DNA from 2 places in the Paenibacillus yanchengensis genome. Region 2 is predicted to be linked to the other one. Evidence: riboswitches for the same ligand, from Rfam matches in the RefSeq annotation. Region 2 holds a riboswitch; the other holds the start of a gene.
The links. A riboswitch is a leader RNA that binds a small molecule or an ion and turns the genes downstream of it on or off. The one in region 2 is predicted to bind FMN.
Positions count from the first base shown of each region.

Region 1: it holds a riboswitch for FMN, as region 2 does, so the genes downstream of both, ribD (bifunctional diaminohydroxyphosphoribosylaminopyrimidine deaminase/5-amino-6-(5-phosphoribosylamino)uracil reductase RibD) here and ACFSTH_RS02040 (DMT family transporter) in region 2, are expected to answer to the same signal.

Region 1 is NZ_JBHUMH010000012.1:162,772-178,937, reverse strand. It holds gene spoIIAB (anti-sigma F factor) at 1-124, shown strand, start outside; gene sigF (RNA polymerase sporulation sigma factor SigF) at 137-892, shown strand; gene ACFSTH_RS04600 (stage V sporulation protein AA) at 1,020-1,646, shown strand; gene ACFSTH_RS04595 (stage V sporulation protein AB) at 1,653-2,087, shown strand; gene ACFSTH_RS04590 (spore germination protein) at 2,123-3,661, shown strand; gene lysA (diaminopimelate decarboxylase) at 3,784-5,115, shown strand; gene ACFSTH_RS04580 (peptidylprolyl isomerase) at 5,169-5,600, shown strand; FMN riboswitch at 5,633-5,861, shown strand; gene ribD (bifunctional diaminohydroxyphosphoribosylaminopyrimidine deaminase/5-amino-6-(5-phosphoribosylamino)uracil reductase RibD) at 6,136-7,251, shown strand; gene ribE (riboflavin synthase) at 7,254-7,919, shown strand; gene ACFSTH_RS04565 (bifunctional 3,4-dihydroxy-2-butanone-4-phosphate synthase/GTP cyclohydrolase II) at 7,950-9,161, shown strand; gene ribH (6,7-dimethyl-8-ribityllumazine synthase) at 9,198-9,671, shown strand; gene ACFSTH_RS04555 (segregation and condensation protein A) at 9,713-10,495, shown strand; gene scpB (SMC-Scp complex subunit ScpB) at 10,464-11,063, shown strand; gene ACFSTH_RS04545 (DUF2953 domain-containing protein) at 11,122-11,745, shown strand; gene ytfJ (GerW family sporulation protein) at 11,718-12,152, shown strand; gene ACFSTH_RS04535 (D-alanyl-D-alanine carboxypeptidase family protein) at 12,352-13,461, shown strand; gene ACFSTH_RS04530 (nucleoside recognition domain-containing protein) at 13,486-14,130, shown strand; gene ACFSTH_RS04525 (spore maturation protein) at 14,123-14,659, shown strand; gene ACFSTH_RS04520 (pseudouridine synthase) at 14,713-15,453, shown strand; gene ACFSTH_RS04515 (redoxin domain-containing protein) at 15,541-16,071, shown strand; gene resB (cytochrome c biogenesis protein ResB) at 16,084-16,166, shown strand, end outside.
Region 2 is NZ_JBHUMH010000008.1:3,889-20,054, forward strand. It holds gene ACFSTH_RS02030 (SAM-dependent methyltransferase) at 1-259, shown strand, start outside; gene ACFSTH_RS02035 (NAD(P)/FAD-dependent oxidoreductase) at 292-1,455, shown strand; FMN riboswitch at 2,605-2,767, shown strand; gene ACFSTH_RS02040 (DMT family transporter) at 2,893-3,849, shown strand; gene ACFSTH_RS02045 (glycosyl hydrolase family 18 protein) at 4,208-7,843, shown strand; gene gloA (lactoylglutathione lyase) at 8,051-8,431, opposite strand; gene gloB (hydroxyacylglutathione hydrolase) at 8,536-9,237, opposite strand; gene ACFSTH_RS02060 (ABC transporter transmembrane domain-containing protein) at 9,605-11,362, shown strand; gene ACFSTH_RS02065 (ABC transporter ATP-binding protein) at 11,355-13,142, shown strand; gene yghU (glutathione-dependent disulfide-bond oxidoreductase) at 13,310-14,095, shown strand; gene rhuM (RhuM family protein) at 14,840-15,211, shown strand; partial or broken gene rhuM (RhuM family protein) at 15,392-15,523, shown strand; gene ACFSTH_RS02085 (GNAT family N-acetyltransferase) at 15,661-16,095, shown strand.

The DNA of each region.
Region 1 (16,166 bases), on a different contig from region 2:
GGGTTTTTCGATTATGGAAACATTTTTGGATAAACTTGAAGTTACTAGTAAACCCGGCGAAGGTACTACAGTGTTTATGAAAAAGCATATCGTATCAAAAACACGCTCCACAGCAAGAGCATAGGGGTTGATCCTCATGAAAGTCGATATGAAACAATCCTCACAACCATATCTAGATGATGCCGAGGTGAAGCGTTTAATTGCGCTTAGTCAATCTGGTGATATGGCTGCGAGGGACAAGCTTGTAGAATCTAATATTAGACTTGTTTGGTCAGTCGTGCAGCGATTTATTAATCGGGGATATGAACCAGAAGATCTTTTTCAAATTGGTTGTATTGGTCTGCTGAAATCAGTGGACAAGTTTGATCTCTCTTACGATGTGAAGTTTTCAACCTATGCTGTCCCGATGATTATTGGAGAAATTCAACGGTTTTTGCGTGATGATGGAACATTAAAAGTAAGTAGATCACTAAAAGAAACGGCTAATAAAGTAAGAAAAATGAAGGATGAATTATCGAAAACGTTAGGTCGTTTACCAACGCTGAGTGAAGTTGCAGAAGCGCTTGAATTGACACCAGAAGAAGTGGTGTTTGCCCAAGAAGCGAACAAGCCTCCAACATCTATACATGAGACGGTATTCGAAAACGATGGTGATCCGATCACATTAATGGATCAAATTGCAGATGATTCGCAGGATCGTTGGTTTGAGAAATTAGCATTGAATGAAGCGATTGAAGCATTAGGGGAACGAGAACGACTTATTGTTTATTTACGATATTATCGTGATAAAACACAATCGGAAGTAGCGAGTCGATTAGGTATTTCGCAAGTACAAGTTTCTCGTTTGGAGAAAAAAATATTACAATCGATAAAAGATCAAATTGCTCTCTAGAGCGATTTGATCTTTTTTTTGTTGGAAGGTTGTTAGAAGTTGGATGGAATTGGTTGATTAGAGAAATGATACATCTCTCATACTAATCATAGTCTATTTTTTATTGCGTTTGGAAGGAATGAGTCTAATGAGCAACGATACATTAGTTGTATATTTACGATTGAAAAAGAGAATACACATTAAACCAATGCAATTGATAACACTTGGACAAATCGCTCGACTAGTTATAGATTCCGAAAAATGGAAAATGAAATTAACAGAGCTAGAGCTATATCAGCATCGCATGGAAGATGGTAATCGGGTTGTCATTGATTTGCTACAAATTGTGCAAACTATAAAACAGATGAATCCAGCTTTATCTATAGAATCATTCGGCGATCCGCAAGTACTACTTATTGTGACCGAGCAAGAAAGAAAGCCACGTATGGCTGTTTTGTTATTTAGCTGGGTATTATTATTTTTTGGAGCGGGAGTAGCTATTATGAATTTCCATGCAGATGTGGGGATGGAGGAAACGCAGATAAGGCTGGTGGAGCTAATTAGCGGAGAGCGAGTAGAGAACCCTTTATGGTTTCAGATTCCATATTCCTTCGGGATTGGGGCCGGCATGGTTTTGTTTTTTAATCATCTCTTTCGCAAACGATTCAACGAAGAGCCGAATCCATTAGAAGTAGAGCTTTTTATGTACCAAGAAAATATGAATGAGTTTGTTATAGCTGATGAAATGAATAAGAAAACGGGGGATGAGGAGTAATGTTATATGAATGCAACGATAGTCGCTATCGGTGGCAAATTGTTAATTGTGCTTATAGGGTTTTCAGGCGGCATTGCTGTAGGTAGTGGACTGGTAGCTCTTTTGATTGTATTCGATCTTATTCCAAGATTGGCTCAGTTGGCTAGAGCATTTCATATGTCCGCATGGTTTGAATCAGCCATTATAAGTGGGACGTTGTTTTGGACGATAGCTGATTTTATAGATTTTAAGATAGGTTTACCTTCGCAATTACTACAATCGTTTGTCGGGATTTTGGCAGGTATTTTTGTGGGCATGTTAGCCGCAGCATTAACGGAAGTAATGAATGTTATTCCGATTTATGCAAAGAGATTAAAGTTATCGGATTATATGATTGCGCTAGTGATGGCAATGGTATTAGGAAAAATTATTGGTTCCTTGTTTAATTGGTTAGTGATGTAAGAAATTTTGGGATAGACAATATAGGGGGCAGTAAGATGATCAAATTAAAAGCTAATCGAAGACGCAATAGTAGGACGGGCAGTAGTAAACAAGACCAAGAAGCTTCGCAGAAGACAGATCATATTCCGTCAAACCTAGAAGAATTGAAAGAACGATTAAAAAACGAATTGGGCTATAAAAAAAGTTTTGATATCGTCGTTCGTGAAATGAATATTGCAGGAAAAAAAGTAATGTTCGTTTATTTAAGCGGTCTTGTTAACAGTGACTTACTTACGGATGTATTAAATCGATTGACTTTGTTGGACGATGGAGAAGTCAGTAGAGCGGTGTTTAATGATTTTTTTGATAAATACGTGCCTGCTGGACAAGCGAATGCGGAAGATAGTTGGAGTAAAGTATTGACAAATGTGCTATCGGGAATGGCAGCATTTTTTATGGATGGTGAGCACGATTGTATTGTTCTTGATGTGAGAAATTATCCTTCTCGTAGTCTGGAAGAGCCTTCCTTAGAGAAAGTTGTGCGAGGTAGCCGGGATGGTTTTGTGGAATCGATAATTACTAATATATCGTTGGTACGACGTAGAATACGCGATCCTCAGTTACGCTACGAACTTCTTCAAGTAGGGGAACGAACACAAACAGATGTAGTAATCGCCTATATAGATGATATCGTAGATCATCAACTAGTTGATTCATTTCGTTCCAAAGTCGAATCAATCAAAATCGATGGTATACCATTAGCAGATAAGCAGCTAGAAGAAGCGACGATAAAACGAGGCTGGAATCCATTTCCGTTAGTTCGTTATTCCGAACGACCAGATACCGTTTCGTCTCATTTGCTTGAAGGTGCTGTCGTAGTCTTCGTTGACAGTTCTCCCAGTGTGATGATTTTGCCTACAACGTATGCTGATTTAGTTCAACATGCTGAGGAAATAAGACAAACACCATTTATCGGTACTTACTTACGTTGGGTACGTTTCTTTGGAATCATCGCATCTTTAATTATGTTGCCTTTATGGTTGTTATTTGTGATGTATCCAGAATTCAAACCAGCGTCGTTAGACTTTTTGGGACCGGAGAAAGTAGGGAAGATTCCATTATTCGTTCAGTTTTTAATAGCAGAATTAGGAATTGATTTGATGCGAATGGCGTCTGTTCATACACCATCTTCGCTATCTACAGCGATGTCATTAGTTGCTGCTATTTTAATTGGAGATATAGCCGTTCAAACGGGACTTTTTAACAATGAAGTCATATTATATATGGCGGTGTCTGCGGTTGGTATGTTTGCTACACCGAGTTATGAATTAGGATTAGCTAATCGAATCGTTCGTTTAGTTTTAATTTTAGCTGTCGCCATTTTCGGTGCACCGGGGTTAGTCGTTACTGCTGTTGCGATATTTTTAGCATTAGTTTGTGAAAGATCATTGAATAGACCGTATATGTGGCCGTTTATTCCATTTGATCTACAAGGTATGATCAGTATTATATTGCGTAAACCAGTCTTATTTAATCGGAAGCGACCGAATATTTTAAGACCGCAACAACAAAATAAAATGCCTAGTGATAATTAATAAATAATTGCAAGAAACGTGTTCAGAATAGTTTTTTGTGCCATCTGAGCAATTTACCGTTTCACTGATCGAGTGATTGCGATATACTAGGTTTATAAAACTAGAAAGTTGAGGGACTAGGCATGTATTTGCATGGTACGAGCACAATTAACGATCAGGGACATTTGCAAATTGGTGGTGTAGACACGGTACAATTAGCCGAGCGTTTTGGCACACCATTATATATAGTGGATGAGCAATTGGTAAGACAGCGGGCACAACAATTTGTTCGCGCATTTAGCGAGACTGATTTGAAATTCCAAGTCGCTTATGCGAGTAAAGCCTTTAGTGTTGTGGCGATGTGTGTATTAGCGGAGCAAGAAAACTTATCGTTGGATGTCGTATCTGACGGTGAGCTGTACACCGCATTGCAAGCTGGTTTTCCAGTAGAACGAATTCACTTTCATGGTAATAACAAAACAGTAAGTGAGTTAGATATGGCTCTTCAAGCGAATATTGGCTGTTTTGTAGTCGATAATTTTTTGGAGCTGGATCTATTACATGAACGGGCTCAGCTACAAGGCAAGGTAGCTAATATATTGCTTCGTATTTCTCCTGGAGTGGAAGTACACACACATGAGTATATTTCTACCGGTCAGGAAGATTCTAAATTTGGCTTTGACTTGGGGAACGGTACAGCTGCTACAGCTGTTGCTACAGCACTACAATATGACAACTTACAGTTGTTGGGAGTGCATTCTCATATTGGATCACAAATATTTGAAGTAGAAGGTTTTAAACTAGCAGTAGAAAAAGTCGCTACCTTTGCTGTAAACATGCGCGAACAACATCAAATTACATTTCCTGTTATTAATATGGGAGGTGGGTTTGGGATTCGTTATACGGCAGAAGATTCGCCACTAGCTATAGAGAAATATGTTACTGCAATTGCAGGAGCTGTGAAAGAAAAATTTTCAGAAGCTGATTATCCGATGCCTGAAGTATGGATTGAGCCTGGTAGAAGTATGGTTGGTGATGCTGGTACAACGTTGTACACCGTTGGTTCAACAAAAACGATTCCGGGAATTAGAAAATATGTGGCAGTCGATGGCGGGATGACAGATAATCCCAGACCAGCACTTTATCAAGCGAAATATGAAGCGATACTAGCTAATCGAGCAAATGATGCAGTAGAAGAAGTTGTTTCTATTGCTGGGAAATGTTGTGAAAGTGGTGACATGCTTATTTGGGATTTGTCACTTCCTGAAGTAAAACAAGGCGATTTACTTGCTGTATTTAGTACAGGAGCTTATAATTATGCCATGGCAAGTAATTACAATCGTATCCGTCGTCCAGCTGTTGTTTTTGTGAAAGATGGTGAAGCAGATTTGGTTGTTGCTAGAGAATCATTGGAGCAAATTGTAGTAAATGATCTCGTTCCAGCTCGCTTTCAGAAAACTACACTTGCGAAGTGAGGAGAAGATTGGTAAGTTAATATACAGAAGTTATTAGAAAGGGAGTTTATAACATGGCAAAACAAGCGAAAATTACATTAGCAACAGGTGAGGAAATTATTATTGATCTTTATGATCAAGATGCACCTAATACGGTAGGGAACTTCGAAAAACTAGCAAGTGATGGTTTTTACAACGGTCTTACGTTTCACCGCGTTATTCCAGGTTTTGTAGCACAAGGTGGATGTCCAAATGGTTCAGGAACAGGTGGTCCTGGATATACGATAGATTGTGAAATCAACCCAAACAAACACGTTCGTGGTTCGCTAGCAATGGCTCATGCTGGACGTAATACAGGTGGAAGCCAGTTTTATATTTGCTATCAACCGCAACCGCATCTAGATGGCGGACATACTGTGTTTGGCTTAGTAGCAAAAGGTATGGAATTTGTAGATGCATTGAAAAATGGCGATCAAATGAACAAGGTTGAAGTTTACGAGGTTTAATGCTAAGCTTGAATTCAATAAATGAAGATCAGCTTTTCTTTCGGGGTCGGGTGTAAGTCCCAACCGGCGGTGATCAGCAAATGATAGTTGTTGTAAGTATAAGACTAATCTATTCGATAGTTTAGATTTAGCTTATAGCAGCTACATTTGCTTGTAAGTCCGTGACCTGCATAGTGGTAATTACTCTTTCAGAGTACATGATGCAGCTGACTCGGTGTAACTCCGAGACCGACAGTATAGTCTGGATGGGAGAAAGAGAAGGGGTCAACGAATGATACGAGAAATACTACTAATAATATTGTGCATTTTTTCACAATCGTTAGTAGTCGCTATTTTTCTATCGCACGATACGACTGCAAACAGGTTTATTGGCGGTTTGTTTGAATCGGCATATTTGCATATGCTAATAAGTAGATGATCATCTACTTGTTTATTCGAGCATCCCTAGCTATGTAACGTTTGTATTTGTATTTTCGTTTGACACTTCCCATAATCGCTCATACCCCTTTTGGATAGCTGCCAAAGGGGTTTTTTTATGGTTGTAAAGATGAATGAAGCTTTCTATATGCAAACCGCACTTCAGCTTGCGGCAACTGCACTTGGTCAGACGGGTATTAACCCTGTCGTAGGTTGTGTCATCGTGAATAGCGGGGTAGTAGTAGGGTTGGGTGCTCATTTGATGCGGGGGGAAGCTCATGCGGAGGTTAATGCTCTTCGGATGGCTGAAGGTAAAACTAACGGTGCGACAGCGTATGTAACGCTGGAACCGTGTAGTCACTACGGATCTACTCCTCCTTGCTGTGATGCATTGATCCAAGCCGGTGTGAAAAAAGTAGTAATTGCCACTCTTGATCCTAATCCGCTAGTAGCTGGGCAAGGGGTAGCAAAACTAGAAGCTCATGGTATTGAGGTTTCGGTAGGAGTGTTAGAGCTAGAAGCAAGGTCGTTAAATGAGAAATTTAATTATTTTATTACGTCGAGATTACCGTTTGTTACACTGAAAACAGCTAGTACTCTAGATGGAAAAATAGCTACAGCAACTGGCGATAGTCGATGGATTACGAGTAGCAAAGCACGAGAAGAAGTACACGCTATGCGCCATCAACATAGTGCAATTATGGTTGGGGTTAATACGATTATTACAGATGATCCGTCTTTAACGACAAGACTAGATGTGCCAGCGCTACATCCTATACGGATTATTGCAGATTCCACTTTACAATTGCCGCTCGATGCCAAATTACTACATGATAAGCTGGCGCCCGTTATTATTTTAACTACTACACAGGCTAATGCTGACAAACGACAGCAGTTAGAACTGTTGGGAGTAGAGGTAATAGATTGTGGTGATGGATTGCAAGTAGATCTTTCACTGGCTATGCGTTTATTGGGAGAACATAACATTAGTTCAATCCTGCTGGAAGGCGGTGGAACGTTGAACGGTGCGATGTTAAAAGCAAAAATTGTGAATAAAATAATCTTGTATGTTGGAGCAAAAATTGTAGGAGACCCTAACGCTCCTTCCAACTTTAACTTCACTGGTGTGAACTTGATGGCAGATGCAGTGTCGCTGGAGCAAGTTCATGCTGAAATGGTTGGAGAAGATATTAAAATTAGCGGTTACCCTATTTACAAAGAGGAAGGTGGCTGAACATGTTTACTGGATTAGTGGAAGAAGTAGGCCACTTACGTTTTGTTAAATCAGCAGGACAATCATTATATTTGACAATAGCAGCAAAGAAAGTTTTATCCGATGTGCAAATTGGCGATAGTATTGCTGTTAACGGTGTTTGTTTAACGGTTACGAATTATACGGGCAATTCATTTACTGCTGACGTAATGCCGGAAACGTTCCGTAGTACAACATTACACCAATTGAAGCCTGGTGATGAACTTAATTTAGAGCGAGCAATGAGTGCCCAAGGGAGATTTGGTGGGCATATCGTACAAGGACATGTGGATGGTGTTGGACAGATCGCAGCAAAAATTTCGGAAGGTAATGCGATCGTTTTTACCATACGTCCAGCAGATGAGCGAGTGCTTAAATATATAGTACCAAAAGGATCGATTACTATTGATGGAATTAGTTTAACCGTTGTTAGTACTACGAAACAGCAATTTACTGTTTCGATTATTCCTCACACAATGAGTGAAACGGTATTGTTAACACGTGATATTGGTGATGATGTTAATTTGGAATGCGACATTATTGGAAAATACGTAGAGCATTTATTGTCATTTTCAGTGGAGGAATCAAAAAATAACCAACAGAAATCAAAGTTAACCGCTAGTTATTTAAGTGAACACGGTTTTATGTAGTTTATATAGATTATATGGGAGGGAAACAGGATGACACAAGCAGAAGAGAAAATTGTTTTTGATACGATTGAAGATGCCATTAATGATTTATTACTTGGAAAAGTAGTTATCGTTGTGGATGATGAAGATCGTGAAAATGAAGGGGATTTAATTGCGCTAGCTGAAAAATCTACCCCAGAAGTTATTAATTTTATGATCAGTGAAGCAAAAGGGTTGGTCTGTGTACCGATTACACCTGAACGTGCCGAGGAATTAGATTTGCAGCCAATGGTCGCACACAATACCGATTACCATGGTACAGCTTTTACTGTGTCTATCGATCATGTAAGTACGTCTACCGGAATATCTGCTTTTGAACGATCCGAATCGATTAAAGCATTAATAGATCCGAAAACGCGGGCAGAAGATTTCCGCAGACCGGGGCATATATTTCCTTTGATTGCGAAAGCCGGTGGGGTGTTGCAACGAGCAGGTCATACGGAAGCGGCAGTAGATTTAGCAAATTTGTGTGGAGCGTATCCAAGTGCGTCGATTTGTGAAATTATTAATGAGGATGGTACGATGTCACGATTGCCTGATTTGTACCAGTTTAAATTAAAGCATCAATTGAAATTGATTAGCATTAAAGATTTGATTGCATATCGCAATGCGAAAGAAAAATTAGTAGAACGTATTGTTGATGTGGAGATGCCTACAGATTTTGGTCAATTCCGGGCGATTGCTTATACCAATCAAGTGGATGGTAAAGAGCATGTAGCGTTAGTGAAGGGAAATATTACAGCTGATGTTCCGGCGCTCGTTCGTGTACATTCGGAATGTTTAACTGGTGATGTGTTTCACTCCCAGCGTTGTGATTGTGGACCGCAGTTAGCCGCAGCACTACAACAAATTGAAGATTCAGGTAATGGTGTGCTGTTATATATGCGACAAGAAGGTCGAGGAATTGGCTTAATTAATAAGCTGAAAGCTTATGCTTTACAAGAGCAAGGTTACGATACGGTAGAAGCAAACTTAGAGCTTGGATTTGCAGCTGATTTACGGGAATATGGTATTGGCGCACAAATATTAAAAGATATTGGTGTTCGTCAAATGAAGCTGCTTACGAATAATCCACGAAAAATTAAAGGACTTGAAGGATATGGAATTGAAGTTGTTGAACGTGTTCCGCTTAAGATGGAAGAAAACGAAAATAATAGCCGATATTTAGCTACGAAAAAAACTAAATTAGGTCATATGCTATAAAAAATTTAAAATTACTATTGAGGAGAAGATGAGAAAATGATACGTTATTATGAGGGAAATCTAGTTTCTGATGGATTGAAAATTGGAGTAGTAGTTGGACGTTTCAATGAATTTATATCCAGTAAGTTGTTGGCGGGAGCATTGGATGCTTTTTCTCGTCACGGATCTACTGGAAGCGACGTAGAAGTAGCATGGGTTCCAGGAGCATTTGAGATTCCATTAATTGCTCAAAAAATGGCGGAAAGCGGTAAGTATGATGCTGTAATTACACTTGGAGCTGTTATTCGAGGATCAACGCCACATTTTGACTATGTATGTAATGAAGCTGCTAAAGGAGTAGCTGCGGTTGGTCTAAAAACAGGCGTACCGACAATATTCGGCGTGCTAACTGTAGATACGATTGAACAAGCGATTGAACGTGCTGGTACGAAAGCTGGCAACAAAGGCTATGAGGCGGCTGTAGGCGCCATTGAGATGGCTAATTTAACGAAGCAGATTGCAAAAGGATAATAATTTACACCTAAGCAACTGCTCGCTGGAGGAAAATAATAGTGTCAATGCAGTACAAGCTGGATTCATTTGAAGGCCCTCTTGATTTGTTGCTACATTTGATTGATCAGGCAGAAATTGATATCCAGGATATTTCTATTAGCGATATAACAGATCAATATATGGATTACTTGCAAGCTATGCAGCAGTTGGAGCTGGAGTTAACGAGTGAGTTTTTGGTTATGGCTGCTACTCTACTTGCGATGAAAAGTAATCAGTTGTTACCTAAGCCACCTGTTATCGATCAAGATGCTTTTGCAGAGTGGGCAGAAGGTGATCTTGATCCACGTGATGAACTAATCCAGAAGCTGATCGAATATCGTAAGTTTAAACAATTAGCTGAGCAGTTGCGTGATAAAGAATCCGAACGAAGTCTGATTTATGATAAGGAGCCGGAAGATTTGACACCTTACGAACGGGTAGTGCCGCTTAATCCATTACATGGTGTTTATTTATCCGACTTAATTCAAGCATTCCAAAAAGCGATGCGTCGAGCCACTCGTAGAGATATGGTTGCGACTGTTCACCGTGATGAAATATCAGTAAAAGATCGAATTCAAGATATTATTCATATATTGCGTCAACATGAAACAATTCGATTTTCTCGATTACTATCTTCAAATATGATCCGGCAAGAAATAGTGGTTACGTTTTTAGCTATTTTAGAATTGATGAAAATGAAACGGATTCGATGTTTTCAACATCAGTTATTTGAAGATATTGTTATAGAGTGGAAAGGAGAAACGCAAGAAGATGAATTATCAGAACTTGAAGTCAATTATTGAAGGATTGTTGTTTATGGCGGGAGAAGAGGGGCTTAATAAACGACAATTAGCTGATATTTTAGATGTAGAACAGGAGTTTGCTATTGATTTGGTCGAAGATTTACAACGTGATTTGGAACGGGAAGGACGAGGTATTCAAATTAGCTCGCTAGCTGGCGGATTTCGAATGACAACCAATAAAGATCACGCTGTGTTTTTTGAAAAAATGGCTTATACACCAACGAGATCACATTTATCTCAAGCAGCACTTGAAACATTGGCAATTATTGCTTATCGTCAGCCTATTACAAGGATTGATATTGAAGAAATTCGTGGAGTAAAAAGTGATCGCCCGATTTATTCACTAGTGTCCAAAGATTTGATCGAAGAAGTTGGTCGAGCTGAGGCGATTGGTCGCCCGATATTATACGGAACAACGAAGTTGTTTTTAGATTATTTTGGGCTTGCTACGCTAAAAGATTTACCAATGCCACGAGGGGATATAGAGCAGGAACTAGAAGCGGAAACACAGATGTTATTCGACAGGCTAGACAATAGTCAGCTTAATATAGAACAATTTAAAGAATGATCCGAGACTATCAGGTCATACTATATACAACATTACTGTGAAGAAAGGAAGCATTTTTATGCGCGGATTCACAACAGTTGGTTGGATATGGGTGATCGTTAGTCTCTTTTTTTTGTTATTTATTATTGCAGTTTTAATTTCTTCAGTAAAAATTGAATGTAGCTACATATGGCAATCAAAAAGAAATCGAACGATGATTCGAGTTGTTGCTTGCTACGGTTTAATTAAGTACAAAAAAGTGATCGATCGTAGTCAAAATGGAGAAAATAGTGCGGATACAGATGCAATGAATATGGTGGATGGTTTGAGAAATTTGTTCAAATTAATGAAAAGTATGACGGAGCAACTGCAGAAGCTCTTTAAGCATATGAAATTTACCCAGTTTCGTTGGCATACGACTGTTGGTACTGGAGATGCGATGTGGACCGCGATGACATGTGGGTCTGTGTCTACCATTCAGTCATTCATCATTGCTTATTTGCTGCAGCATATTAATTTTGTAGATAAACCGAGTACTGTAGTCAAGCCTATATATTCCCATCCTATATTTGCTACACGCTGGTCTTGCATAGCTCAAATTAGCTTAGGTAAAGCTATTATAGCTGGGCTTGCATTGTTAGCCCATATGAACAAGGAGAAAGGAGCGATACGTGCATGGCAGAACATCCTATCCAAGGCTTGATGCAAACAGCGATGGAAAACATTAAACAGATGGTCGATGTTAATACAATTGTTGGTGACCCTGTTCAAACGCCAGATGGTGCAATTATTATGCCTATCAGCAAAGTTGGTTTCGGATTTGTAGCAGGAGGCAGTGATCTAAGTTACGAATTTGAGGATTCGCAAGATCAATCCGCAATATCAGCTCACCTTCCATTTGGCGGAGGTAGCGGTGGAGGGGTGTCGATTACTCCAATTGCCTTTTTAGTTGTAAACAATCAAGGTGTGAAAATTGTTCCGCTTGATAACCAAACACATCTATTGGAAAAAGTTATTGATTATGCACCCCAAATGGTTGACAAGTTTCAAACGTGGATGAAGCAGCCAACAGAAAATGAACAATCGGTGACATCATCAATGCTTGATTAAAACAAAATGTTAACGGGCGTTTACGCTTTTATCATTTACGTTTTAGAAGCTGTGTCCTGTTGCATATTGCAAATCAGGATACAGCTTTTTTTAATTAAACAGTAGCATCAAAGCTGATGCGTATACTGGCAGCTGTACAAGCATATACTGCTTATAGATAGTTCTAACCTATGATTAAGAAGAAAGGAGCGGCCAATCATTGAACGGTATTATAACTAGTAATCGACTATTACGAATCGTCGTTTGTATCATTATTGTTTCGTTGTTTACACTGCAAATTGTTTCTCTGAATGATGTACAAGCCGCTACTAAGCAATATCAAGCAGAAAAAGCTGACAAACAAGAAGTGGCTACCAGCGCAAAAGCTTCAGCGCTTATCGATGTAACTTCAGGCCGGATATTGCATAGCGATAATGGAGATTCACCATTATTGATAGCTAGTCTTACGAAAATAATGACAGCAATTGTTGCGATAGAACATGGTCGGTTGGATGATCAAGTCACCGTTAATGCCACTGCTGTTGGTAAGGAAGGCTCATCGATTTATATTGAATTAGATGAAAAAATTACATTACATCATTTGTTATATGGGCTTATGCTTCGTTCTGGTAACGATGCTGCTGTCGCAATCGCGGAGCATGTGGGCGGTTCAGAAGAAGGATTTGTACATTTGATGAATGAAAAAGCAGTGATGTTAGGAATGAAAAATAGCTCATTTAAAAATCCACATGGATTGGATGAAGACGGGCATTACTCGTCTGCTAATGATTTAGCGATACTTACTGCTTACGCTTTGAAAAATAAACATTTTGCTGAAATTGTTGCCACTAAAGTAAAAACAGTTCCGAATACGATTAAAGACTGGAATTATCGATGGACCAATAAAAACAAACTGTTGTCTATGTATGATGGTGCCGATGGTGTAAAAACAGGCTATACGAAAAAAGCGCAGCGCTGTTTGGTCTCATCTGCTACTCGTAATGAACAACAACTTGTCGTGGTAACCATTGCGGCAGGGGATGATTGGAATGATCATCAGAAATTATTAGATTATGGATTTAAAAATTATAACCTAGAAAAATTGGTGCAAAAAAATAAACCAATTCGAGGTTATCCATATCAAGCGGGCAATAATTTTTATTATCCGTTAAAAGCTGGTGAATTAGAGCAAGTACAAAGTAAAGTTGTACCATTTGATGATGTACAGCCGTTTCGTTTTGGCTTAAGAGGATATATGCAATATTTTTTAGAGGATGAATTAATCGGTTCTGTACCGCTTTATGATTATAAAGGTGTATTTGGCTATTAGTGTCTCTATGGGGAGGAGAACAAAATGGTTAATTGGATTTGGTTATTTTTTATTGTAAGTAGTGTAGTAGTAGCAGCAATAAATGGGGAAATGGAAGTTGTTACACAAGCGATGTTTGATGGAGCGAAATCGGGTGTAACCATTAGTTTTGGTCTCATTAGTATTATGGTATTTTGGCTTGGCATGATGCGTATAGCGGAAGATGCGGGCTTATTAAAAAAGTTAGCAGTTTTAATGAGCCCGATCATTTCGCGCTTGTTTCCAGATGTACCAAAGGGACATCCAGCACTTGGATATATTATGAGTAATTTAAGTGCCAACGTATTTGGACTTGGTAATGCGGCAACGCCTATGGGGATTAAAGCAATGCAGGAATTGCAAAAGCTTAACGATGATAAGACGACAGCAACACCAGCGATGTGTACGCTATTAGCGCTTAACACGTCAAGTATTACCATTGTACCGACAACATTAATAGCGATTAGAATGAATTATGAGTCAGCTAATCCAGCAGAGATTATAGGAACAACATTAGTTGCGACATGTATCGCTACAACGGCAGCTATATTAGCTGATCGCTATTATAGAAAGAAAAACAAACAACGTCCACCAAAGTATAAATCGCCGATGAAGAACGCTAATATAAGCGGAGGTGGCGAACATGTATGAGTTGTTTACACAATTCTCTACGTGGTTAATTCCTGCTATTGTAGTATTTATTCCCCTTTACGCCGCCACCAGAAAAAAAGTTCCTGTATTCGAAACATTTGTTGAAGGTGCAAAAGATGGTTTTGGTACAGCGATTAATATAATTCCGCAATTGGTTGGGATGATGGTTGCCATTAGTATGTTTCGTGCCTCAGGAGCAATGGAAATGCTTCTTTCGGCTGTGCGACCGTTGTTTGATTGGGTGGGCATACCGAGTGAAGTGTTACCACTTGGTATATTGCGACCGCTTACGGGAGCGGGTTCTTTAGCTTATACTGCTGACTTAATTCAAAGCTATGGACCGGATTCGATGATAGGTAGAATTGCTTCGACTATTCAAGGTAGTACAGATACAACACTTTACGTTCTAACGGTATATTTTGGAGCAATTGGTATTCGCAAAACAAAATATGCATTAAAAGTTGGATTATTTTCTGATATTGTTGGTTTTTTTGCTGCAATATTTATTTGCTTACTTATATTTGGTTGATTTACTTGTGATTTTCACAGCGGAAAGTTATTATTGTACTTGAGGTGAAAATCATGGAGCGTCTGCAAAAAATTATTGCGCAGGCCGGAATAGCATCTAGACGGAAAAGTGAACAGTTAATTCGAGACGGACTAGTCCAAGTTAATGGCGAAATCGTAAAAGAGCTCGGAGTAAAGGCTGATCCGGCAGTTGATATTATAACGGTGAATGGTCAAAAAATTAATAGTGAGAAAAAAATTTACCTTATTATGAATAAAGTGAAGGGTGTTATCACTAGTTTGGAAGATCCGCAAGGTAGAAAAACAATTCTTGACTTTTTACCAGGGATCAAAGAAAGAGTATATCCTATCGGTAGGCTAGACTATGATACAGAAGGGTTACTTTTACTTACAAATGATGGTGAGTTTGCAAATATGCTGACACATCCTAGCTATCAAGTTCCGAAGACGTATCATGCAACAGTCAAGGGAGTGCCACACGGCACATTACTTGAAAAACTAGCAAATGGTGTTGAATTAGAAGATGGCATGACAGCGCCAGCAAGAGTAGAATATCATGATGTAGATACAGAGAAGAAAGTAGCTACTATTTCTATTACGATCTACGAAGGGCGTAACCGTCAAGTAAGAAGAATGTTTGCGGCAATCGGACATGAAGTAACGTTATTGAAACGAGTCCAGTATGGAGATGTTACGCTGCAACAATTGCGACGGGGAAAATTTCGTCATCTTCACCAATTTGAAATAGAAAGTTTGCTAATGTTTGCAAACAAGACACATAAAGTTCATAATTAGTAGTAGGCGGCGGCGGTTTTTGCCGTCTACTTTTCGTTATAATTATACTGGATTGTAAGCTTATATATGAATTGGTGGTGAAAGAATTTGAAAAAAAACCGCAAATTGATACAAGTTGTTATATTGGTAGCTGCATTACTTATCGGTGGTATTTCGATAGGAGCAACACTTGCTGATGGTAAGAAAGTTCGAGTGAAGGAAGGAGGACCACCTCCAGATTTTAATTTATCGCAACTTGAGGGCGGGTCAAAACAATTAGCTGATTATAAAGGAAAGCCGTTAATCATTAATTTTTGGGGAACGTTTTGCGAACCATGTGTTACAGAGATGCCAGAATTCGAACGCCAATATCAAAAGTGGAAAGATCAAGGGTTAGAGATTGCAGCTATTAATTTGCGTGGTGAAAACACGCTTACCATTACAAAGTTTGTCGAAAGCTTGGATTTGTCCTATAACATTTTGCGTGATGTTGATAGCAAAACAGAAAAAATGTACGGGGTAAGGCAATATCCAACTACTTATTTTGTAAAACCCGATGGTAATGTGATGGAAATTGTTTCTGGTCCAATGACAGAAAAGGATATAGAGGAGCGGGTAGTTCGTTTGTTGCAACAGTAGGAGGTAGTCAATTTGCTCAAATTTCAAAATACTAAATGTGAGTGCGGTCATCAAAATGCGGTGGCAACTGTTCTTTGTGAATCTTGTGGAAAGCC
Region 2 (16,166 bases):
TGTTGGAAGCATGTTGCGTACAGCAAAAACAGGTGTCGTCATTAATGATATTCATCGGCACTGGATTGCTTGGTCAGCCGTATGGCTGACAGCACATCTTATCTCCACTAATCGTTATATTCGCAATGACGCTCCTCTGTCTGTAGCCAAAGGATTTCGTGCTGAAGACTGGAGGAAGTTAAAAGACGTACTTGGAACTCCCGAGATGGCGTACTGCTGGAGACCGTTGTTCCGGTATGTGGTTACTATTAAGAAATAATACAAAATTTCGAATTATCGGAGTGATTAGTGATGTATGCGTATGATGCGGCCATTATCGGAGCAGGAATTGCTGGCAGCGCTTTAGCCAAGTCTTTAGCTGATAGCGGCTGGAATACCATTCTGTTTGAAAGTAAGAAATTTCCCCGTCACAAAGTATGCGGCGAATTTCTGTCACCAGAAGCCAAAAACATGCTTGATTCACTCGGAGTAAATGAGCATATCCAATCACTTCGACCCAGCTTGATCGAACGCTCTCGTCTCATCTTCAGCCATGGAGATGTGTTGGAAGCGCCTTTAGCAAGCCATGCATTAGGACTAAGCCGTTATGCGCTAGATGATGCACTTCTAACTTCGGCCCAGCTTGCAGGTGCACATGTGCAGACAGGATCGGTAGTAACTGCTGTCACCCCATGTAATGGGGGCTTTATCGTTGAAACGAAGCAAGGGAAGGAAACGGTTCCTTATAAAGTACGAACGGTTATTGCCGCCTGGGGCAGCAATGGACGGATGCCAGGCACTGCGTCATATTGTACCGATTCTAACTCAAGGAAAGTGAAAAATCCGTATGTTGGCGTCAAATCGCATGTTGTTGGAATTACAATGGATGCGGCGGTAGAGCTTTATTTTTTTGAAGGTGGCTATTTAGGCATATCTCCGGTGGAGGATGGTAAGTTCAATGTCTCAGCACTGTTGCGGCAGAAAGCATTTCAAGATAAGCCCAAATCGATTCAAGGGTGGCTAGATGCGGCTTGCAGCAGAAACCCTCAGCTACTGGACAAGCTTTCAAATGCTGTGCCAATTACAGGTACACAAGTAGCTGTCGCTCCAGTGCATATAAGCCGCAAGCCGCTTGTCTGGGACTTATATCCCCAAGTTGGAGATGCTGGGCTTATGATTCCACCGTTATGCGGCGATGGAATGTCCATGGCGCTACGCTCGGCGTTAGTGTGCGCTGCGCTTGCAGATCGTTATTTAAGCGGTCAAATTACACTTGATCATTGGCGGCATCACTATGAGCAATTCATTAATCAGCAGTTGAAAGGTCCCAGGCAGTGGGGGAGGTTGCTACAATGGATGATTGATACGCCTGCCCTGCCGCGTATGCTAGTACCGTGCGTCCGTTTTACGCCTGGATTAATGCAGAGGCTGGTTAAAGCCACGCGCTTAAAGGATATGCCAATCGATTTTCGATGAGCTTCACGTCCTTTGGGATTTTCGACGGGCGGTTACATAAGTATTATCTCATGAGCTGCCCTGTAAATTCGAGATTATAAACAAACAAGTGGCGGAGGTACAGTACTAGGTTATTCTAGCTTAGAGGACGGAACAAAAATTTCAGATGAACAGATTAAAGAATGGTAGCTCGAAACTATTCGTGTTGATGTGCACTCAAAGAACGTTCTATACAAAACGTTTCCGTCGTTTCTCGCATCAGTTGATTGTCAAATTCTTAGCCTCGATCGAATACTTTTGATATTGGATGGAGAGTTAGTATCGTAAATTGCTGGAGGGGATGGCAGTTACCCTGTCTCCGATTGCTTCGGTGATAAACAAGAAGTCAAAATTCAGAGAAGAGTATAAGGCTTGACATATTATAAATAACACGATATAATAATAAATTGTTGTTAAGCATATCTCTATACGTTATAGTGTGAGTTACTCATACTGAAATGAAGATTAATATTGAATTATATCATTCGAATATTTGATCAAGCGGCTGTAGAAAATATATCGAATGGTGAATGTGAGTATCCGTAGAACCGGATTATACACTAAAATAATGAATATTGTAGAATTTCAAATTGAATATGAATATACATGTAATATTATGGTGTGATATTATTACGATATAGGCGTAGTTTAATTAATTGATGTTAATAGATTTTACTGTATGGAAGATTTCAGTCAGTAAATCTAATTGGAGATGGAGCTTAACAAATCAAGGCGAGAGAGGATTGCTGGATCTTTTTTGGGTAACTGGTTAGTTCTTACCTGAGAGATGAATGAGCAATTTACCGTGTACAGATTTGTAAGTGGAGCCATTAGAGAGTGGTAACTGTTTCGAGAGGTAGGGCGAAACCGATGGACAATTTGCCTTTAATAATAAGAGGGGATGTCCAATACGTCCCCGCATAAAAAAGTTGGATGGGAAATGTAATGTTTCCTCTCCAACTTTTTTTATACGGCGATTTTTTGGTTCAGTGAGAAGACACGAGTGCCTGTTAAGGGACTTTAGTTGATTGAACAATAGCATGAAGTTTATGAAACTATCGTTGTTCTAATAGATTTATGCTATACTATATAAAGTTATTTTTCATTTACAAATAATAAAAAAAATTGAATATGGATCTTCGGGGTAAGGTGAAATTCCTAACCGGCGGTGAGTGTTACTCTGTTATGTGAGTGGTGCTAAGCCCGCGACTCGTAGCTTTACTAGTGTGAAAGCTGCGACTGATCTGGTGAAATTCCAGAGCCGACGGTAAAGTCCGGATGGGAGAAGATCAAAAGCAAGTCTATTTTGAAAAAAAATTTTTCATGATGGCTTGTTTGATTAGCCCCCGTTTTGTCGAGATATGTCGATGACGGGGGTTTTCCAATGTTGACCCGTATTCAGGCAAGGGGTTTGATAGTGTGGAAAGTGTAGGTAAAGGTATGAAAGTAAGTCCTTTGGAGAAAAAGAAAGAGGGACGGATGAAATCTGGTTTTTGGCTAATCGTGATCGGAGCGGCTTTATGGGGAGCCGATCCGCTATTCAGAATTATCCTGCTCAAAGAAAATATGACTGCGACGCAAATTACGCTGATCGAGCATATTATTCTATTTATCATTATGATGCCGGTCTTATGGAAGCATCGAAGTGAGCTGCAAGGTTTAAAGTTGCGACATATCGGTGCGTTGCTTTTCTTATCATGGGGCGGCTCTGCCATTGCAACGATTATGTTTACGCGTGGATTATCCAGTGGTGATTTGAATACGGTTATTTTATTGCAGAAGTTACAACCACTGTTTGCTATTTTGATGGCCAAATTACTACTTAAAGAAAGATTGCCCAAGCATTTTTCCTGGCTACTTATTATTGCGCTGGCAGGAACATATTTACTCACTTTCGGATTTGCTTTTCCGTTTGGAAATATCAGTAATTTCACTCAAGTTGGTAGCTTGTTTGCGCTGATAGCGGCGGCGTTATGGGGTGGATCTACTGTCATGGGGCGACTGATGGTTGGACAAATGCAGCCTGTAACGGTAACCTCTTTGCGCTTTATTTTGGCATTACCGCTGTTGATCGGCATTACGATTAATCAAGGAGATCCATGGCTAGTGGCGACTGATGCGGGTACACTTACTGCAGTTTCTATCAACTTGCTTGCTCAAGCGCTACTTCCGGGGCTATTAAGTATATTCATCTATTACAAAGGTTTGACAACAACGAAAGCATCCGTAGCTACATTAGCGGAACTCAGTTTTCCGATGGTGAGCGTGTTGATTAACTGGATTGTTTTTAATCAAGTTATTTCGATTGCGCAAGCATTCGGATTTGTCCTCATTTGGGTCGTATTATTTATCATTTCAAGAAATAGCTCTACGTAGATAGTGAAGATGAACATGATTAGAGCAGACAGGTAACTTGTAAACCTGCCGTCCGATCACCGATATCGCCAATAATCGTGAGTGACAAAGGAAATGGGAGATTCGATATTAAGAGCAACGCCACACATGCAGGTATCTTTGCAGCAACAAAAATTTTATTTTTAGGTATGATCAAAATGTAATAGAAGTTACAATTCGAGCTAGGATTTATGTTATATAATAAGAACTAAAAGTTAATTAGTAAAGTAGTTAACTGACTCCGTTATCAGAGTGTCCAAGGCCTCAAGTATAGTCCGCTAAGAAACTAGCCTAATCTACTGATAGACAAGCTATTGCAAACAAAATATGAGGTATAGAGGTGAATGAATTGTATAACCAGATGAAACAAAAGATCGCTAATAAGTTAGCTCTCATTCTCAGTATTGCTATTGTATTGAGCTCATTTAGCCTTCCATTAGCTCCAACAGTATTGGCAGTTGACTTGTTGCCAGCTCCCCAGAATGTAAAGGTTACTGGTGTTACACATAAATCAGTGACGTTAGAATGGGATCCGGTGGACGGTGTCGATGAAAATTCAGGGTATCAGGTTTGGTATGCAAACGGAGGTTGGGCTGCTTGGACTGGAAATACTTCAGCAACAATAACCAATCTGAATCCGAACACGACCTATTCTTTCTATGTTACGGCTATTGCTGCATCAAACGATAGGAGTGCTCTTGTAACAGCAAAAACAGAGGAGTCAGATCCTAATATGTACTCTGAGCCTCCATTGTCTCCTCCGCATAACCTTGTGATTACTGACATTACTGAATCAGAAATTAAACTAAGTTGGACGGGAAGTCCCGGGGCAAAAGGTTATGATATTTATGTGAATAATAGATGGAGTGCTGGGATTTGGAATGGTTCAAATACTTATACTTACTCGGTTCCAAAAACGGTTACTGGTTCCGTCTATTTTGAGGTTGCAGCACAGATCACGCCGTCGGATGTATCGACTAGAAGTAATAGAGTCACGATTGAATGGGGGAAATTATCCAAACCGAAAGATCTAAAGATCGTGAGTTCAACAAGATCATCCGTGGCACTAGGGTGGGCTCCTACACCAGGAGCAACCGAATATGAAATTTATCAAGGCGATACGGTAATCGCTTCAACGTATTCTAATCGGTACGTTGCGACAGAACTTACAGAAGGCGAGTCCTATGATTTCAAGATAGTCGCTAAGAACAAGTTATGGGAATCCCCCGCAAGTGATCTTGTCACAGCTGTACCAGGAAGTAATTATAATATCGTTACTTATTATAACTCGTGGTCTAGAAATCCGAGTGAGAGAAACTATTCGGTAGCGGATGTTGCCAAAGATATTGGAACAGATAAGCTTACACATATCAATTATGCTTTCGCAGATCTGTGCTGGAAGGAGTCGGGATCTAGAGGTAGAGCGTGTGAGAATCCAGATACTCCATTGCAAGACAGATACGTATTTGATGGGGAAATGGTACTCGGTGACCCAACAGAAGATGAAATTAATATTCGTGATCTTCAAGCGCTTAAAACAGCTAATCCAAATCTGAATCTAATGATTTCTGTTGGGGGAAGGAGTTGGTCGAAGAACTTTTCTAATATGGCGAATACGGAAGTAAATAGACGTTTGTTTGCTAACTCAGCGGTTGAATTTCTGCGTGAGTATGGATTCGATGGTCTTGATATTGACTGGGAGTATCCTGTAGTGGGTGGCGATATCGATAATTCGAGAAGACCTGAAGACAAACAGAATTACACATTGTTAATGAAGACTGTACGTGAGGCCCTTGATGCAGCAGGTTCAATAGATGGAAAGTATTATCTGCTAACGATCGCTTCTTATCAAGGTGAATCTTTTGTAGCAAATGCAGACTTGGCTAATTCTTCGGAGTACATCGATTTCATTAATATTATGACTTATGATTATAGCGGTAGCTGGAATACATATGGTTATCATAACACACCGTTATTTTATGATCCGGCTAGTCCTTCGGCTAGTGCGAAGCATAACAACGTCAATAGTTCAGTTGCAGGACATTTGAATGGTGGTGTTCCTAATCATAAATTAGTATTGGGAGTACCCTTCTACGGTAACGGTTGGATAGGTTGTGAGGCGAGGGGAGAATATGTTCCATGTGCAGAGTTTGCTCCATTCGGTACTTGGGAGAATGGGAAATTTGATAGTTATGATTTAGAGAATAATTATCTTACAAACACGGATTATGTTCGCTATTGGAATGAATCAGCCAAAGTACCTTATTTGTATAACGAGGCAGATGGTACTTTTATTTCCTATGACGATACCGAGTCCATGATGTATAAAGCATCCCTAGTGAAGACGCTTGATCTTGCAGGTGTGATGAGCTGGGATATTACTGGAGATCGTAACGGAACATTATCCACACAGCTTGCGAATGATCTTCCTATTCATGGCATTATGAATACGAATGCACTTGCTGCTCCACAGCATGTCGTTTCTATGAGCAAAACAGACACTACGATAAATGTTGGATGGGATACAGTTGCAGGGGCTACTGGTTATGATGTGTTCGCCAATAAGGTATGGCAAGGCTATACCGAAGAAACAACATTTAATGTAACCAAGCTTACCCCTAACAGCGAGAACGTGATTGAAATTATTAGTATTGACAAAGATGGCTCCCGTATTGAGAGAGTATCTGCAATGAGTAAGGCGCTAAAAGTAATGACTAATCTGGCTGGAGATACAGGTACAGAACCAGAACCAGAACCAAGTACGGACTCTGGAACAGAATATATTCCCCTAGTACCAGTGGATAAGATTAAGTTGCAAATAACGAAATCAGGCAACAAAACGATTGCTAAGTTGGATGAAAGGCAGGCGATTGGAGCAATTAGACAATCGACTACCAACCATATACAGCTTATTGTGGAAGAGACAGATACTAATGTAGAGATAGACATATCAGCCCTAATCATCAAGGCCATTGCTGAGAAAGGAACTTCAGCTACCTTGTCTATTGTACTTCATAATATAGAATACATCGTACCAATTGGAGCACTTACTCTACATCTGGGATCGGATGTTTTAGATTTTAGATTCACGATTCAGACACCTGCTCAATCTGTAGGAGATCAAATGAAGGCTAAAGGGATCAAAACGTTGGTTGAACCTACACAATTTAAAATTGAGGTCAAAGGCTCAGATCCTATTTGGAAAGAGCTAACAGAATTCAACGGAATCTATATTAGCCGGATCTTCAAGTTAGGCAAAGCAGATTTTAATCAAAGTAAGGCAACGGGGGTAGTGTTTGATCCAGCGACAGGCGAATATCATCATGTGCCAACGGTATTTACGAATCATCCAGATGGTACTGCAGATGTAACGCTGAAAAGGGCAGGTAATAGCATTTATACGGTTATTGCGTCCGCTGTTACCTTTGATGATGTGACGGCTGCTTGGGCACAATCTGATGTGGAGACCGCAGCTAGCAAACTTATCGTATCTGGCACTGATGGCAAGCTGTTCGGAGCAGAGGACAAAATTACTCGTGGAGAATTTGTAACGATTGTTGTCAAAGCTCTAGGTGTAATGCCTTCACTCTCTAACTCAACTTTCCATGATGTGAATAGCGAAACGAAATTTGCACCAGATATTATTGCTGCGACAGAAATTGGGATAATTAAGGGGAAAACAGCAACTACATTTGATCCGAATGCATTTATTACTAGACAAGACATGGCGGTCGTTATTGCTAATGCAATGCAATATGCAGGCGATTTGAAACGAGCGAGTAATGTAGTGATGAATCCGTACGCTGATCGGGGGAGTGTGGCGGCTTATGCACAGTCTGCTGTAGCTCTGATGATTGATACTGGAATTATAACAGGGATTTCTGAGACCAAGCTTGATCCGAAGTCGAATACAAGCAAAGCTCAAGCCACAGTTGTTGTTATGAGAATGTTGCGTGCATTATCGTTCTCGAACTAACTCCATGGTGAAAAAATGGGTCGTGGTAGTCATACCATGATCGCAGCACGATTCAAAGTCAGTCGAAGAAATACGATTTATAAAGGATTGCACGAACTAGAGAGCGGTATTGATACGACATAAAAAAGCAAACCCTCGTTTCTCTATTTTGTAATTAGAGGGTCGAGGGTTAAGTCTTTTTACAATCATTTTTGTATGTAGAATGTTTTATTTCTTACGCTTTACTTCGATTCTATAGCCGTCAGGGTCGGTAACAAAGAAGTAAGAAGGTGTTCCACCTGCAAGTCCTCTCAATTCACCTGTTTCATAAGCAGAAGCTTTACAAATTTTATGCATTTCTTCTAAATCATTTACTGTTACACCTAAATGACTGAAACCATTACCTATAACATATGGCTCTGCATCATAATTATAAGTAAGTTCTATTTGCACGGAAGTACCTGGCGAATTTAGATAGATTAAATCAAATTTATCCTCAGGGAATTCTCTGCGACTGGCTACCTCAAAATCAAAAAGATTTGTATAAAAATCTAAAGTAGCATCGATGTCTCTAACACGTAAACAAATTTCAACGAGTACTTGATTCATATTGTTATCCTCCATAATTTTTATTGATTTTTTCTTACCTTAGCTTAATCTTATCATAGATACGATAGAAGTACACTTGATGCGATTGAATAAAGTTAATTGTTCTAGAAGTCATTACGGGCGTTACGCAATGCGATAAAGTCCTCCAATGTTTCCACTTGCAGAAAGAGGTTAATTTCCTTCTCCCTGCCGATCGTTGTTGGGAGTGTTGGCTGTCCTTTAGCACATAATTCCCGGACTTCTTCCAATGATTTGGAGATTATTTCGTTATCCGGATGTATATCGGAAGCAAAACGTAAATTAACTTCGGTATACTCGTGACCGGGATAAACATGTACATCATCATCCAAGCGCTTAAATTTCTGCAAAGTTTCATATTGAGCTTCGTAATCGTTGGTAAACACCCGGCCGCATCCTGCTGAAAACAAGGCATCCCCGCAAAAGAGATGAGCTCCCATTAAATAACTGATATGACCATGCGTATGACCTCCCGATTCGTAGACTTGGAAAGTTTGACCTAACAAGTGAAAGGTGTCCCCTTCCTCTACAACACTATCCACCAAGCCTTTCGTTTCTTTCGGTCCATAAACAAGACTTTCCGGATGACTCGCTACAATCTCCCGTACCCCGCCGGTATGATCTTCATGCATATGAGTTAAAACAATGGCCGCCAAACGAAGTTGCTTTTTTTCAAGGTAATCAAGGACAACACTCGCTTCTCCTGGATCAACGACAACTGCCTCAGTTCCTTTTTGCATACACCAGATGTAATTATCAGAAAAGGCTTTGATTGGATGAATAATCACCTTATGATTCCTCTCCTTTCGCCGATAAATTTTAGTTTACCCTACTATCATAACACAGAGATTATTACTATCCATGGAACTAGGAATTTGGCTTTAATTGAAAAATAGTCGAGCTAGTGGAGCGTCGCTCCAGAACGATGGATAGAATTGATATTTCTTTCTAATTGAAAATTATCTCTTTATATTGTAACCTTATATACACTAATAGGTTTTGATTTTTGAAGTGAATGGGAGGCCGTTAAAACCGTTTACAGCAATTAGCAGTAAAATAGGACAAGCACTCACAAATGAGTGCTTTTTATTTGGTGCAGAGAAGATGAGAGGGTTCATATTTTTATATATTTATATTTTTATAGGTGGTGGTTGGATGAAGGTTTTTATGGATTTGAAATGGTTCTTTAAACAGGAGAAAAGACCATATATGGTAGGAATCCTATTATTAATTTTGGTAGCGATGCTAGAATTGGTTCCGCCAAAAATCATTGGGATTGTTGTAGATAGTATCAAAGAAGGGACTTTAACAGGAAGCTTGCTTCTGAAATGGATGATGATTTTAACGGTCGCAGGCATTTTGATGTATGTCGCTCGCTATTTTTGGCGGGTCATGATTTTCGGTTCCGCTTATAAGCTTGCTAGACAACTGCGGGATATGCTGTATGCTCATTTTACGAAAATGTCGCAAACCTTCTATCAAAAGAAAAGAGTAGGGGACTTAATGGCACATGCGACGAATGACATACAGGCGATTCAGCAGACCGCAGGAGCTGGCGTATTAACCTTGGTCGATTCATTAACCATTGGGGTTGCGGTCGTTGTGGTAATGGCGGCGACAATAAGTTGGGAATTAACGCTGATTTGCTTAATTCCTATGCCATTCATGGCGATTATGACAAACTGGTATGGGCGTTTGCTTCATCAACGGTTTTCCAAGGCGCAAGAAGCCTTTTCAGCTTTGAACGACAAAACGCAGGAGAGCATTACTGGAATTAAAGTCATTAAAACATTTGGTCAAGAAAAGGAAGATGTCGAAGATTTTTATGACAAATCAGCCGATGTCGTGAAAAAGAACTTGGCTGTTGCGCGGGTGGATGCCTTATATGACCCAACCATCGCTATCATTGTAGGGGTCTCCTTTTTCTTATCGATTGCTTTTGGTGCAAAGTTTGTCATAGACGGAAGGATTACCATTGGAGAGCTCGTCTCGTTTAATGCCTATTTAGGCTTGCTCGTCTGGCCAATGCTAGCATTTGGCTGGCTGTTTAATATTTTGGAAAGAGGAAGAGCTTCTTATGACCGGATAAGAGCAATCTTAGATGAACCAGTGGATGTAAAAGATAGACCAGATGCGCTAGATCAAGTTCCAACTGGAGATCTTGCCTTTCAGATTGACGGTTTTACTTACCCAGGAGAACAGCAGCCTGTCTTAAAACAAATTCACTTTAAGTTAAGAAGGGGAGAAACCCTTGGCATAGTCGGCAAAACAGGAGCTGGAAAAACGACCTTACTCAAACTGCTCATTCGGGAGAGTGAAGGTTTTAGCGGAGACATTTTAATTGGAGAAAGACCGATAGACCAGTATAAACTGGAAAGACTTCGTGAAGCCATTGGTTATGTGCCACAGGAGCACTTTCTATTCTCTGCGACGGTTGCAGAAAATATTTCATTCGCCATGCCAGATGCTGCAATCGAGGACGTTCATCATGCCGCGAAACTAGCGAAGGTAGATCAGGATATACTTCAATTTACGGATGGATATGAGACGATTGTCGGCGAGAGAGGTGTCTCCCTTTCCGGTGGACAAAAGCAGAGGATATCCATTGCCAGATCACTGTTAATGCAACCGGAAGTTTTAATTCTCGATGATTCTTTATCTGCTGTTGATGCGAAAACGGAAGAAGGAATACTAGCATCACTCAGAGAGACTCGAGCTGGAAAAACAACGATTATTACAGCACACCGTTTAAGTGCGATCCAGCATGCGGATATGATTCTCGTTCTTGATGAAGGAGAGATTGCCCAAATGGGTACACACGATGAGCTAATGGAACGGGATGGCTGGTATAAGGAAATGTATCTCCATCAGCAGTTAGAAGCAATTGTAGAGAAAGGGGGATCTCATGGGTAAACCAACTGAATTTACGAAACAGGAGCAGCGTACCATCCTTGTTCGACTGCTTTCCTATACGATCCCTCATTATAAAAACATTATCTTTGCCTTTATTTTACTGACACTAGCTACATTAGGGGAAATTGTCGGACCGTTAATGATTGGGCACTTTATTGATAACTATTTAGCACCGAGAAATCTTCCTTTTCAGCCATTGCTTATATTAGGAGGAGGCTATCTTGCTATTCAAGTAGCAAAGGCGTTTATTACGTATTTTCAACAATACAAATTTCAGGAAATTGCTTTAAAAATTATTCAAAAAATCCGAGTAGATGTCTTTACAAAAGTACAAGGGCTCGGGTTAAAATATTTTGATAAGACGCCAGCTGGAAGTACTGTTTCTAGAGTTACGAATGATACAGAGGCAATTAAGGAACTTTTTGTAACGGTTCTCGCCAGTTTTATTCAAAGTGGCATGTTAGTTATCGGTATTTTTATCGCGATGTTTTTTTTAAATGTTAAATTGGCAGTATTTTGTTTAATTATTATTCCGCTTGTCTTTTTGATCATAAGGGTGTATCGGAAATACAGTTCGCGTTATTATACGGAAATGCGTGAACAATTAGGTCTGTTGAATGCAAAGATTAATGAATCACTGCAGGGAATGGCTATGATCCAAATGTTTAGACAGCAACAAAGACTAGAAAGAGAGTTTTCTGCAATCAACGAAAAGCATTTTCTTGCCGGACGCAGAAATATTAAACTAGATAGCTTGCTTTTAAGACCTGCAATCGAGCTCTTGTATATTGGCGCTTTATTTATGGCACTCAGCTATTTTGGGATTACCTCATTGCATAGTCCTGTCGAAATCGGTGTGGTCTATGCTTTTACAACTTATTTGAATCGTATTTTTAGGCCAGTGAATGAAGTGATGAATCAGCTATCGTCATACCAACAAGCCATTATTGCTGCTGGCAGGGTATTTGGGCTGCTTGATGAATCAGAAATGGCACCGGAACAAAAGAATGAGAATGAAGCAGAAATCAAGGATGGGGAAATTCAGTTTCGTAACGTCAGCTTCTCCTATGATGGGAAAAAGGATGTGCTCAAAGATATATCCTTTACGGCAAAACCGGGTGAGACAGTTGCGTTAGTCGGTCATACGGGAAGCGGGAAAAGTTCCATCATTAATTTGCTGATGAGGTTTTATGAATTTGAGCGAGGGAAAATCTGTATTGATGGTATGTCCATTAAGGACTACTCACGTGAGGAGTTGCGGGAAAAAATGGGACTCGTTCTGCAAGACCCTTTCCTATTTTATGGGACGGTAAAGGAAAACATTCGTTTGCATAACGATGCCATAACAGATGAACAAGTAAAAGAGGCAGCGGAGTTTGTTCGTTCCCATCACTTTATTGAAAAGCTAAAAGATGGTTACGATCATCGAGTCGTTGAGCGTGGCTCTACTTTCTCTAGCGGACAGCGGCAGCTTATTGCATTCGCGAGAACCATTGCGACGGATCCAAAGATTCTTGTGCTTGATGAGGCGACAGCTAATATTGATACGGAAACAGAAGAAGAAATTCAAGCTGCTTTAGCAAAAATGCGTAAGGGGAGAACGACGATTGCGATCGCGCATCGATTATCAACGATTCAAGATGCTGACTTAATTCTCGTCCTCCACCAAGGAAGCATTGTCGAAAGAGGATCACACCAGGAACTATTGACGCAAAAAGGACTCTATTATCAAATGTTCCAGTTGCAAAATGGTCTCGTTGTTTCTGAACAGTTGTCATAAATTATTCACGTGAATAGAATTACTTGCTATATTTTTATGTGTTTTTTTGAAATGGTAAAACTAAACCTTATAGAGAATCATTATGATGACCAAATAACAATTATTTGGTCATTTACTATATAAGAAGTAGAATAAAGAGAAGAACAAATAGTAGGAGGAATGTTAAGATGTTGAAATATGAATTACCGGAAGTGTGGCAGTGGGAAGAAGAGAATTCAAACAGAGGCGGCAATCGTCCGACAGCAGGTGTTCGTTTTGAACAGACATTACCGGTTGGAGAGGCTCCGTTGCAACTATATTCACTGGGAACTCCGAATGGTGTTAAAGTGACAATTATGTTGGAAGAGTTAAAAGAGTTGGGTGTAGATGACGCAGACTATGATTTGTATAAAATCAATATTGGGGAAGGCGAGCAATTCGGCTCAGATTTCGTCAAGATTAATCCTAATTCTAAAATCCCAGCAATGGTCGATCAAAGTCAAAACACACCTGTGCAAATATTTGAATCAGGGTCCATTCTTCTTTACCTAGCAGAGAAATTTAATAAGCTTATACCGACAGATATTCATGGCCGTACTGAAACTCTTAATTGGTTATTTTGGCAAGTTGGCTCAGGGCCTTTTATTGGAGGAGGGTTTGGTCACTTTTTCGCATATGCACCAGAGCCAATCAAATATCCGATCGACCGCTATACGATGGAAGCGAAACGTCAACTGGATTTACTCGATAATACTCTGGCTGAGCGTCCTTATGTAACCGGGGATACCTATACCATTGCAGATATTGCCATCTGGCCTTGGTATGGACAATTAGCCTTAGGAAAGTCATATAAAGGGTCTTATGAATTTTTGAATTTGGACGAATATCCAAATCTCTTGGAATGGTCTCGCCGTATTGCAAAGCGACCAGGTGTTCAAAAAGGACTGGACGCAAAGTATCAACCGATCAAATAATTTAAGAAAAAGTATTGATAGAAATTGATACAAATTGATAGGATCTTTTGAAAGTTAGTAACTGAAAAGATAGCAGCTTAAAAGTTAGCCTTTAGAAGATATGCCGTGGTGAATTGAACTGAACTGACTGTAGGTTATGTATATGTTTAAGAGGCACACTAGGGCATGTTATCTGCCATCCCCACCCAAGCCATGTGGAGTTGGTGTCGCAGATCATTTCGAAGGAAGAAGCAGGGACCGATAAAGGTTCTCCTGCTTCTTTTTCATTTGTTCGGCGCGGATAAACGGTAACTCTAGATCTATAGAAAATTTTATTTAGTGGATTTTATCGTAGATTGTTACAAATGAAATTTCAATTTCTATACCTCAATAGAGTCGTCAATAGTGTCATTTTTTGCAGGAATGCAACCTCATCTTGCGAATTGGGATAATATTCACTATTACCAAGTTCATTGCTTTCCTTTCACCTAAATTCAGTGTGTTTTCTTCACTTGAAGATAAGATTGTTTCCTTTAAGAGAAATCTTAGCCGGCATCGTTATGGCATACTAGATTTGGATGATACGGGACAACTCCGTGATATTATTACTCCAGTCAGCTCTGATTATGCAACACTAGCACATAATAAAAAAGTACAGGGATTGTCTAAAATCAAATATCGAAATGTTTGCGTGATGCAATATATGAACTGGCAGAAAGTTAAGTGAGCCAAGCTGTTCCATAAGTATATAGATGGGAGCGTATTATGAACGAAATACAATTTCTAATGTATGAAGCTGATGAAAGAGTAGAAGTTCTTGTTCAAGATGAAACGATTTGGGCTACCCAAAAAACAATCGCTGAACTATTCGATGTTGGAGTTCCAGCAATTAACAAGCACTTAAAGAACATTTTTCAGTCAGGAGAATTAGATGAAAAAGTGGTTGTTTCCATTTTGGAAAGTACCACTCCACACGGTGCTGTGGAAGGAAAGACACAGACGAAAACAGTTAAATATTATAATTTAGATGCAATTATATCTATTGGCTACCGTGTGATTTCACAAAAGGCAATCAAGTTCCGTATATGGGCAACCGATATCTTAAAAGATTACATTCTCACCTTGTTTCAAAGTTGATGTTCAACGTATGAAACAAGGTGAGAATGTTTTTGGTAAGGACTACTTCCGTGAATTGATTTAAACTGTTCGTTCCATTCGGGCAAGTGAACGACGCATATGGAAATAAATCTCAGATATATTTGCGGAAATTTCATACGACTATAATAGAAATGCTGAGATTACTAAAAGTTCTATTCAACAGTTCAAAATAAGTTTCATTATGCGATTACAGGTAAAACAGCTGCTGAAATTGTGTATAACGGTATTAATAAAGACAAAGAACATATGGGACTTACATTTTGGAAAAATTCACTTAAAGGTCGCATCTGAAGATCAGAATGAGTAGTCAGGCTAAAAGACAACACAAAATGAACAAGATTATTATACAAACAGAAAGAACTTATTTGCGGCACTTAACAACCGAAGATGCAGAAAACTTCTACAGGCTAAATCTCGATTAGGAAGTTTTGAAATATACAGGTGATAAATCATTTGCAAGTATAATTGAAGCCAAAGAATTTTTAAAAGCTTATGACCAATATGAAAAATATAATGTTGGACGACTTGCTGTAATTAACAAAACAGAAAATAGATTTATTGGATGGTGTGGACTGAAATACTCCCAAAATGTGAATGAGTATGACATTGGTTTTCGATTTTTCAGAAAATATTGGAACAAAGGTTACGCAACAGAAACCTCAAAAGCGTGCATTGATTTTGGATTTAGGAAACTTGGATTGAATAAAATTATAGGAAGGGCAATGAAAGAAAACATTGCGTCCATCAAAGTTCTAGAAAAAATCGGGTTGATTTATATGAAAGATTTCGACTTTGATAGACATAGTGGAGTGATTTATGAAATAACAAAAAACAAATATGAACAAACAATCGCCAATCGCTAGCAATAAGGCGGGACCAAACAACACATGGATAGGAACTGGAATTCTTCATAGTATATCCAAGCTGATTACTA